4 regions of the Saccharospirillum sp. ABV4_185 genome follow, and region 1 is predicted to be linked to each of the others. Evidence: predicted binding sites of a transcription regulator. Region 1 holds the regulator's gene; each other region holds the start of a gene.
What was found. Region 1 encodes PhoB, which activates phosphate uptake and scavenging genes when phosphate is short. Its sites were predicted from a motif close to TGTCATANNNNTGTCANA; they were not measured.
Positions count from the first base shown of each region.

Region 2: ACXAE6_RS06605 (choice-of-anchor I family protein) is a predicted target of PhoB. The motif match lies at 1,051-1,068, and genes of this name have one in related genera.
Region 3: ACXAE6_RS17555 (UDP-2,3-diacylglucosamine diphosphatase) is a predicted target of PhoB. The motif match lies at 1,207-1,224, and genes of this name have one in related genera.
Region 4: ACXAE6_RS13010 (phosphatase PAP2 family protein) is a predicted target of PhoB. The motif match lies at 1,369-1,386, and genes of this name have one in related genera.

Region 1 is NZ_JBSWUW010000001.1:1,834,289-1,836,487, forward strand. Features, by position in the region: gene phoR (phosphate regulon sensor histidine kinase PhoR) at 1-669, opposite strand, end outside; gene phoB (phosphate regulon transcriptional regulator PhoB) at 666-1,373, opposite strand; gene ubiA (4-hydroxybenzoate octaprenyltransferase) at 1,483-2,199, opposite strand, start outside.
Region 2 is NZ_JBSWUW010000001.1:1,424,652-1,426,850, reverse strand. Features, by position in the region: gene ACXAE6_RS06615 (LysR family transcriptional regulator) at 1-367, shown strand, start outside; gene ACXAE6_RS06610 (LysE family translocator) at 356-973, opposite strand; gene ACXAE6_RS06605 (choice-of-anchor I family protein) at 1,129-2,199, shown strand, end outside.
Region 3 is NZ_JBSWUW010000002.1:85,278-87,476, reverse strand. Features, by position in the region: gene ACXAE6_RS17560 (methyl-accepting chemotaxis protein) at 1-1,165, shown strand, start outside; gene ACXAE6_RS17555 (UDP-2,3-diacylglucosamine diphosphatase) at 1,281-2,090, shown strand; gene cysE (serine O-acetyltransferase) at 2,151-2,199, opposite strand, start outside.
Region 4 is NZ_JBSWUW010000001.1:2,740,573-2,742,771, reverse strand. Features, by position in the region: gene ACXAE6_RS13015 (MJ1255/VC2487 family glycosyltransferase) at 1-781, opposite strand, end outside; gene ACXAE6_RS13010 (phosphatase PAP2 family protein) at 778-1,305, opposite strand; gene ACXAE6_RS13005 (HIT domain-containing protein) at 1,415-1,852, opposite strand; gene ACXAE6_RS13000 (GNAT family N-acetyltransferase) at 1,966-2,199, shown strand, end outside.

The DNA.
Region 1 (2,199 bases):
TTTGAGCACCGTCAGCGGGGTTTTCAGTTCGTGGCTGGCGTTGGCAACGAAATCCTGGCGCATTTGCTCCAGTTGCTTAATGCGCGTGGTGTCGCGGATCAACAGCAGGCGTTCACCCTTGCCGTAGATGGTCATGGACACATCGATGTAGCGATCCGGAAAGGCCGGGTTTTCCAGCTGCACCGTCTCGCTCATTTCGCCCTTGTTGTAGAAGCGCACAAAGGTCGGATCGCGCAGCAGATTGGTCAGCAACTGGCCCTGATCCTGAGGCTTCAGGCTGAGCAGCGCTTCGGCCGCCGGGTTCCACCATTCCAGCGCACCCTGACGATCGAGCTGAATAACGCCATCTCGCAGCGCCTGGGTGGAGGTCTGAATGCGGCTGATGACGTTTTGCAGGTGCCGCACTTGCTGACGATGATCGCGCTGCACGCTGTAGAAGTGATCGAACACCATGCCCCAGAGGCCACCGGCGTCGGGTGGTTCAGAGCGTGCGCCATTGCGCAGCCATTGGATCAAGCGTCCTTGCTGAAACAACTGCCACAGCAGGCAGCCAAGGGACGCCACCAACAACGCCCGAAGCGGATAACCCAAAAGGAAGCCGACCGTGGCGACGGCGGCGAAGAAGAGCAGCAGATTACGGTAATAAGGCCGACGAATGTCTCGGATCATGAAGCCGATTGTGCCGAAACTTTGGTGGAGAAGCGATATCCAGTGCCGCGCACCGTCTGCACCAGCGCCTCGTGCGGCGAGCCCAGGGCTTTACGCAGGCGGCGAATATGAACGTCCACGGTGCGTTCGTCGACATAGACATTACCGCCCCAGACCTGATCGAGCAGTTGAGACCGGGTGTAGGCGCGCTCAGGGTGGCTCATAAAGAATTGCAGCAGGCGGAATTCGGTCGGGCCCATGCTCAGCTCGCCGCTGGCGTCGTAAACGCGGTGGCTGGCTGGATCGAGTGTCAGACCCTGGATTTCGATGGGTTCATCAACCCCGGCCGGCGTAGCGCGACGCAACACGGCTTTCAGACGAGCCACCAGTTCACGCGGTGAAAACGGCTTGGTGATGTAATCATCGGCGCCCGCTTCCAGACCGGTGATCTTGTGATCTTCCTCGCCTTTGGCGGTGAGCATGATGATGGGGATTTCTGCGGTCAGCGGATCACGCTTCAGACGCCGCGCCAACTCGATGCCACTGACTTGCGGCATCATCCAGTCGAGCAGGATCAGGTCTGGTTTCTGGTCGACCACCAGCGCATGGGCTTCGGTAGCATCGGCCGCTTCAAGCGTGCGGTAACCTGCCATTTCCAAAGCGGCGGCAATGACTTCACGAATGGCGGATTCGTCGTCAACAATAAGAATGCTGCGAGCGTTCATGAGTAACCCCGGCTATCACGTTCGTGACTATTAGACGCGGCTTTGATGACAGCAGTGTTACAGCTTTCATCATATTGTCAAAAATCTGCAATGCGTCGCAAGGCAGCTGTTACAGCGGCGTACCCAGATCGATCACCGCACCGACGAACAGTGCCATCCCGGCCCAGTGATTATTGAGAAAGGCGCGAAAGCTCGGGTCGCGTTCGCGATGGCGAATCAACCACTGCTGGAACACAAAACAACCGGCGGCGACGGCCAGGCCCAGGCCCCAGAACAGACCCAGATCAGCATGCAGTCCCAACAACAACCAGGCGACCCAGGTCATGATCTGCAACAGACCGACCATTAAGCGGTCGGCATCGCCGAACAGAATGGCGGTCGATTTAACGCCGATTTTCAGATCGTCATCGCGATCGACCATGGCGTAGAGGGTGTCGTAGTGCACCGTCCACAGAATATTGGCGATATAGAGCAGCCAGGTGGCGGTAGTAAAAGGCGCGTCCACGGCGGTGTAGGCCATCGGAATGGCCCAGGAAAAGGCAGCGCCCAGAAACAGTTGCGGCAGGTAGGTATGGCGCTTCATGAAAGGATAAAGCGCCGCCAGAAACAGCCCGACGAAGGACATCAGCACGGTGGTGCGGTTGGTCAGCAGCACCAGCGCAAAGGCGATCAGCGTTAATACCGCGAACAATGTTAACGCCGCGCGCTCGCTGACCAGACCCTGAGCCAGCGGCCGGGTGGCGGTGCGTTTAACGTGGCCATCGAAATGACGATCGGCGTAATCGTTGATCACACAGCCGGCGCTGCGCATGGCCACGGTACCCAG
Region 2 (2,199 bases), 410 kb from region 1:
TGGCGACCGGGCGGCGCTGGAAGCAGAACGGGCCAGCAGTGAAGCCTTGCCGATCATCTGCATCGAAGAGAAATCGCACACCTGGCGCGGTATCGAACAGCACGCCCGGGCGCTGGGACTGGAACCGAAATGGCCGGTGGAATCGTCGCTGGCGGCAACGCGACTGGCGTTGTCGGGCTGGGGTCATGCGCTGGCGCCGCGCGGTATTGCCCGGCTGTTAGCGGACGACAGCGCCTGTATCGATCTGGGTAAAGCCGGGCTCAGTCGCCCGGCTTATTTGATTTGTCGCAAACAGGTTTATCACCAGAGCAGCGGCCAGGAACTGCGTCAGGCACTGACGCGCCTGATGCCGGCGTTAGGTGCGTAAAATCCCCACCACCAGACGGCCGGCGAGAGCGATCAGAATGACGCCGAACACCCGCTCCAGCCACAGGCTGCTGCGCCGCAACGCCGCCATCCAACGCGGATTGGAGAACAGCCAGACCACCAGCAAATACCAGCAACCATCGATGATCATGGCCGTGGCTGCATAGGTCAGCTTAGCCACAAAGCTGGTGTCCAGACCCACCACCTGAGAGAACAACGCCAGAAAGAAGACCGCGATTTTGGGGTTTAAAAACACCACCAGAAAGCCATCACGCGCCGAACTGGCCTGACTTGGCCCGGCCTGAAAATCACTTTCCGACGCCGGCCGGGCGCGCAAACCCTGAATGCCCAGCCAGACCAGATACGCCGCGCCACCCCATTGCAGCACGGCAAAGGCCAGCGGCGAAGCGGTAATAACAGCCGCGAGACCAAGAATGCTCAACAGCGCGTAGAAGCCGACGCCCAGACCGTGCAGCAATGCGACGGTTACGCCATTGCGACGGCCACCGGTCAGCGTATGGCGCAACACCACCGCCAGAGACGGCCCGGGCGACATCGCGCCGAGCATGCAAATTCCGACCACGGCCAACCAGGTTGCCCAACTCATAGGGGTGTCTCCATAAAGTGAATCGCTAAAGGGTGCTGCCATAAAGAAGGGCGACTCTACCCCAGGGCTGTCAGCGCTGTCATCCGACTGTCGTCCCACTGTCATCTTTGATCACTAGGCTCTGCGGCCACAGCCATTCAAACAACGAGAATCCCATGCCTACTGTGACACACCGTCTTGCCAGTGCTTTGCTGGCCTTTGCTTTAACCGGCGTTGCCTTTGCCGAATCAACGCTGTCGATCGACATTCTCGGGCGCCACACCAGTGGCATTCTGGGCGAAAGCGCCGCCGAGATTGTGTCCTACCATCCTGCTTCCGGCTACGCCTACATGACCAACGGCGCCACCGGCCAGATCACCGCCATCAACCTGAACCAGTTGCCCACCAGCGCCGCAGCCGACCCGCTGCGCTTGAGCAACCTGCGCGCCCGCGCCGGTGATCTGCCCAGTTCGGTGCGTGTCGCCACACCCGGTGGTGGGATTCGTCGCATCGATATTGGCGGCGCCAACAGCCTGGCGGTGAACAACGACCTGCTGGCCATCGCCGTTGAACACGACAACAAAACCGAAGCCGGGGCCGTGCTGTTCTATCGCCTCAACGAAGACGGCGACACGCGCTTCGTTAAAGGCGTGCTCGCCGGCGCGCTGCCGGATATGGTGACTTTCTCACCCGACGGTCGCTTTGCACTGGTCGCCAACGAAGGTGAGCCGCGCAGCGATTATCTGCGCGACCCCGAAGGCAGTGTCACCGTCATTGCCATCGACAACGGCATGCCGGCTGATCTCGGCATCCAGCTCGACTTCACCGCCTTCGATCACAACCTGCCAGCGGACGTACTGGTCGGCAACAACCCGAGACCGCAAGTCATTCGCGCATCGCAGGACATCGAGCCGGAATACATCAGCGTCAGTGCCGATAGCCGCACCGCCTTTGTCTCGCTGCAGGAAAACAACGCCGTCGCGCGCATCAGCCTGACCGGCACACCGCGCATCACCGCCGTGTTGCCACTCGGCTTTAAAGACCACGGCCGCCCGGAAAATGCGCTCGATGCCGACAAGGACGACGAGGCTGCGGTGCTGCGCAGTTACGCCAACCTGTGGGGCACCTACCATCCGGATACCATCGCCAGCTACAGCGTCGCCGGCCAGGACTACTTCGTCACCGCCAACGAAGGCGATGCGCGTGAATACATCACGGATGCCGACAGCGCTGCCGACTGCAGCGGC
Region 3 (2,199 bases), on a different contig from region 1:
TATTAGTGACCCAAACGGTATGCCTTACAAAGTGGTGAAGTTCGCCACGGATATTACGGCTGAAGTGGAAGCTGAACAACAGCTTCAACTTACCGTTAGCCAGGTTAACTCAGCCGTTAATGCCGCGGTTAATAATGACCTTACCCAGCGAGTGGCAACGGCAGACAAATCCGACATGATGCTCAGTCTCTCAGAAGGCGTAAACTCACTGCTTGATACCATGACAGAGATTATCGTCAATATTAAAAATGCATCTGATGCTGTGTATAACGGTGCTCGTGAAATCTCCAATGGCAACACAGACCTTTCGAACCGCACTGAGCAACAAGCTTCTAGTCTGGAAGAAACAGCTTCTAGTATGGAGGAGCTAACCACGACTGTTCGCCAAAATGCCAACAATGCCAAAGAAGCTAACAACTTGGCATCCAACGCAGTAACAATCGCTCTGGATGGTGGTCACTTAATAGAAGACGTGGTGAAAACCATGGCTTCCATCAATGAATCCTCACAAAAAATTTCGGATATCATTGGCATGATCGATGGTATTGCTTTTCAAACCAATATCCTGGCACTTAACGCTGCGGTTGAGGCTGCTCGAGCGGGCGAACAAGGGCGAGGCTTTGCGGTTGTTGCATCGGAGGTAAGAACCTTAGCGCAACGCTCAGCGAATGCGGCAAAAAACATTAAAGATCTCATCTCCGAGTCAGCGGGGAAAATCAACAATGGCAATGAGCTGGTCAATAAATCCGGTGACACCATGCGAGAGGTCGTGACTGCGATCAAGCAGGTCAATGACATTATGACTGAGATCGCCAGCGCGTCTGCAGAGCAATCATCCGGGTTGGATGAAATCGATAAAGCCGTCAGCCAAATGGATGAAATGACTCAACAAAACGCTGCCCTTGTTGAAGAAGCTGCAGCGGCCTCTGAAAATCTATTAAGCCAAGCAGATTTATTAACCAAAAATGTAAACCGATTTGTACTAACCGAGAGCGACCATACTGCTCACAGCATTAAACCCACAGCGCCTACTAACGCCAACAAATCATCACCTAAACACGCTTCTGTGCACCCATTAACGTCCAACGCTATCGCGATTAACAGGCCAAGACCGTCACCGAAACCTCAACTCGATGATGACGAGGATAGTTGGGAGAATTTTTAGCCCGGTGAATACTGGCATAGATGTCATCGTATTCATCAAAGCGTCATGATGCTGTCACCCTAGCTTCATCCACCCAGCCTAGCCTTGGCCTAACTCTGCCATGGGAGACTGAGCCATGACCCAACGTCGCGTACGCGCTGTGTTCATTTCCGATATTCACCTCGCCAACCCCAACAGCCAGGTGGATTTGCTGGCCGACTTTCTCAATAACACCGACACCGACTACCTCTATCTGCTCGGCGACATCGTCGACCTGTGGAAGCTCAGTACCCGCAAGGGCCGCTGGCACAAGCATCACGAAAGCATCCTCAAACTGATTCTTGCCAAAGCCAAAAGCGGCACTGCAGTGGTCTATGTCCCCGGCAATCACGATCCGTTTTTCCGCCACTTCGCCGATACGCACCTTGGCCCGGTGCGCGTCGAACACGAAGCCATTCACACCGCCGCCAGTGGCGAACGTTATTTGCTGCTGCACGGCGACCGCTTCGACGACGACATCTACTGCGGTCACTTCTGGTGGCATATCGGCGAATGGCTGTACGAAACCGTCGTCACTCTGAACCGTCATCTGAATCGGCTGCGCGGCTTTTTCGGCAAGCCGTACTGGTCGCTGCCCGGCGCACTGAAAATGCGCTCGAAAAAAGCCCGCGCCTATATCGAAAGCTTTGAAGAAAAGGTCATCCACTACGCCCGCGAGCAAGGTGTTCAAGGCGTCGTCTGCGGCCACATTCACCAAAGCAAACTGCGCATCAACGATGGCTTCGTCTACGCCAACGACGGCGACTGGGTAGAAAGCTGCTCCGCCCTGCTGGAACACCAAGACGGCAGCCTGGAACTGCTCGAAGTGCCGCACGCCCAGACCGGTACGCACCTGCATCCGTCGCCGAGTTGGCGCGCACCCAGACGTCCGGCGGCTCACAGCTGATCGTTGCTAACAAAAAAAACGCGCCAGTCGGCGCGTTTTTTTTGTTGCTCGATAACAGCCTCAACCACTGCTGTTGGCGGAACGGTCCGAATCTTCAATCGGGGCGAAA
Region 4 (2,199 bases), 910 kb from region 1:
TGCGCTTGCTCATCGACAGAGCTTCACTGGCCAGTTCAAAGCCGGCGTTACAGATCACGCTGCCGCATTCGGCGAGCGACGCCTGGAAACCATCGCGGCTGAAGCCGCGCACCGTCACCTGACCATACTGGCCGGGCTCAATATCGCCGCAGTGCATCACAAACCGCACCCGGCTGTTGACCTCGTTCAGCAACGCCAGCGTCGCTTCACTGTTTTCGAACGGCAGGTAAACCAGGGCTTTATCGAGCGAACCGGGTTTGGGTTCCGGCGTGGATTCAATAATCGGCGGCAGAATAGGCGCGCCGAAATGATGCCAGTGCACACCCAACCCCACGGTAACCGGCGCAAACCAACGCATGATGGCTTCAGACACCACCGAATGCCCGGCCTTGGGAATATCGTGATTAAAAGCGTACTGATGGCCGACACCCACACAAGGCATGCCCTGAGAGCGCGCAGCCCAGGCCACGACCGGTTCGAAATCGGTGACCACCAGGTCGTATTGGCTCAGCTCAAGCGAGCGAATATCGCGCCAGAGGCCGCGCATGGAGGTGTCGTTCATGGTGCGACGCAGATCAATGCGACCATCACGGGTAGCGAAGGTCAGACCTTTGAACACCCGAAAATCGCCGAAGGCGTCCATATCGAAAAAGCGTTCGCGCTCGCGACCGGAAAACACCCAATCGACATCAACACCGGCATGCGCCAGCGCTTCGGCCATCACCCGGGCTCGGGTGATATGGCCATTACCAGTGCCCTGAACGCCGTAGAGGATTTTCACAGTACAAACCCTCCCAGCGCCCAGAAGCCGACCAGCGAACCCAGGGTTGCGCCAACCAATGTATCGGTCGGGAAATGCACACCCAGGAAAATGCGTGACATGGCCACACAGCACGACCACAGCAACAGCGCCGGCACCAATACCGGCAGCTGACTGGCCACCAGCACGGTAAACAGGAAGGCGGCCGAGGTATGGCCCGAGGGGAAACTGAATTTATCGGACGGAATGATAAAGCTGGTGAAATCGTCGATGGCTTCTTGGGGTCGGTTACGCCGGCAGGTGTTTTTCAGCACCCAGTAGATGCCGCGTTCCACCGCGAAAGCCACTACAGCCACCTTAACCAAGGCCATGCCGGACTCTGGCTGAGTCACGCCATAGACGGCAAAGAACAGCAGGTAGAGCCAGCCATCGGCGGTACGTGACACCGCACGACTCAAGGCAGTGATACGCTCACGGCGACGACGCGCCATGCACCAATTGAATGTCAGGGTGTCAAGCTGTTGGATTCGGTGCAGCCATTTCATGAAGAAGCCTCCATCGTCATGGCGTCTATTATTCATTCGCCCGTGTCACCTTTCTGACTTTTTGATGAAGTTTTAATGACAACCCTGACCCTAACGAAAATCCGCTGCATCAACCAGCCGGCGGTTCAGCCGCTTTAAAGACCGAGGTTTCAAACGCCGACTGCAAGCTCAGCACGCGCTGGCGCAAGGCACCACGTGGATAAGCCTTGGCCGGAACGGCGCCCCAAACCGGGTTGGGCCAGGCCGCATCGGTTTGTTTGCGCACCACATGATGGATATGCAACTGCGACACCACATTGCCCAGCGCCGCTATGTTCATCTTGTCACCTTTGAAGGTGGCCATCAGGCGTTCAGCGACGAAGCTGCTTTCCCAGATCAATTGTTCCTGATCGTCTTCGTCCAGCTGGTAAATCTCGCTGATATCCTCACGCTGAGGTACCAGTATCAACCAGGGGTAGTTGGCGTCTTTCATCAGCAGAATGCGATTCAGCATCAATTCGCCAACTTCGACGCAATCATTCTGCAAGCGGTGATCCAGTTCGAACATCGAGCCCTCCTTTGTCGCCATTGTACCGCAAAGGAACAGATGTATAAGTGGGCACTGGGTCTGCCTGCACGCAACCGATATAATGCCTCGGCACTTTCCCAGGAATGGCCTCTATGCCCGACGTTCAGTGGCACACCCAATGGCCCCAACACCTAGGCCAACACACCGATAACCCGTTCAGCCGCGCCAGCTTTTTGCGCGCTCTGGAAAGCAGCGGCGTGTGTAGCCTTGATGGGGGCTGGTCGCCGCATCATCTGCACTGGCAGGACGAACAACAGGAACTGGCGCTGCCCTGCTACGCCAAAACCCACTCCTGGGGGGAATACGTCTTCGATTGGGCCTGGGCG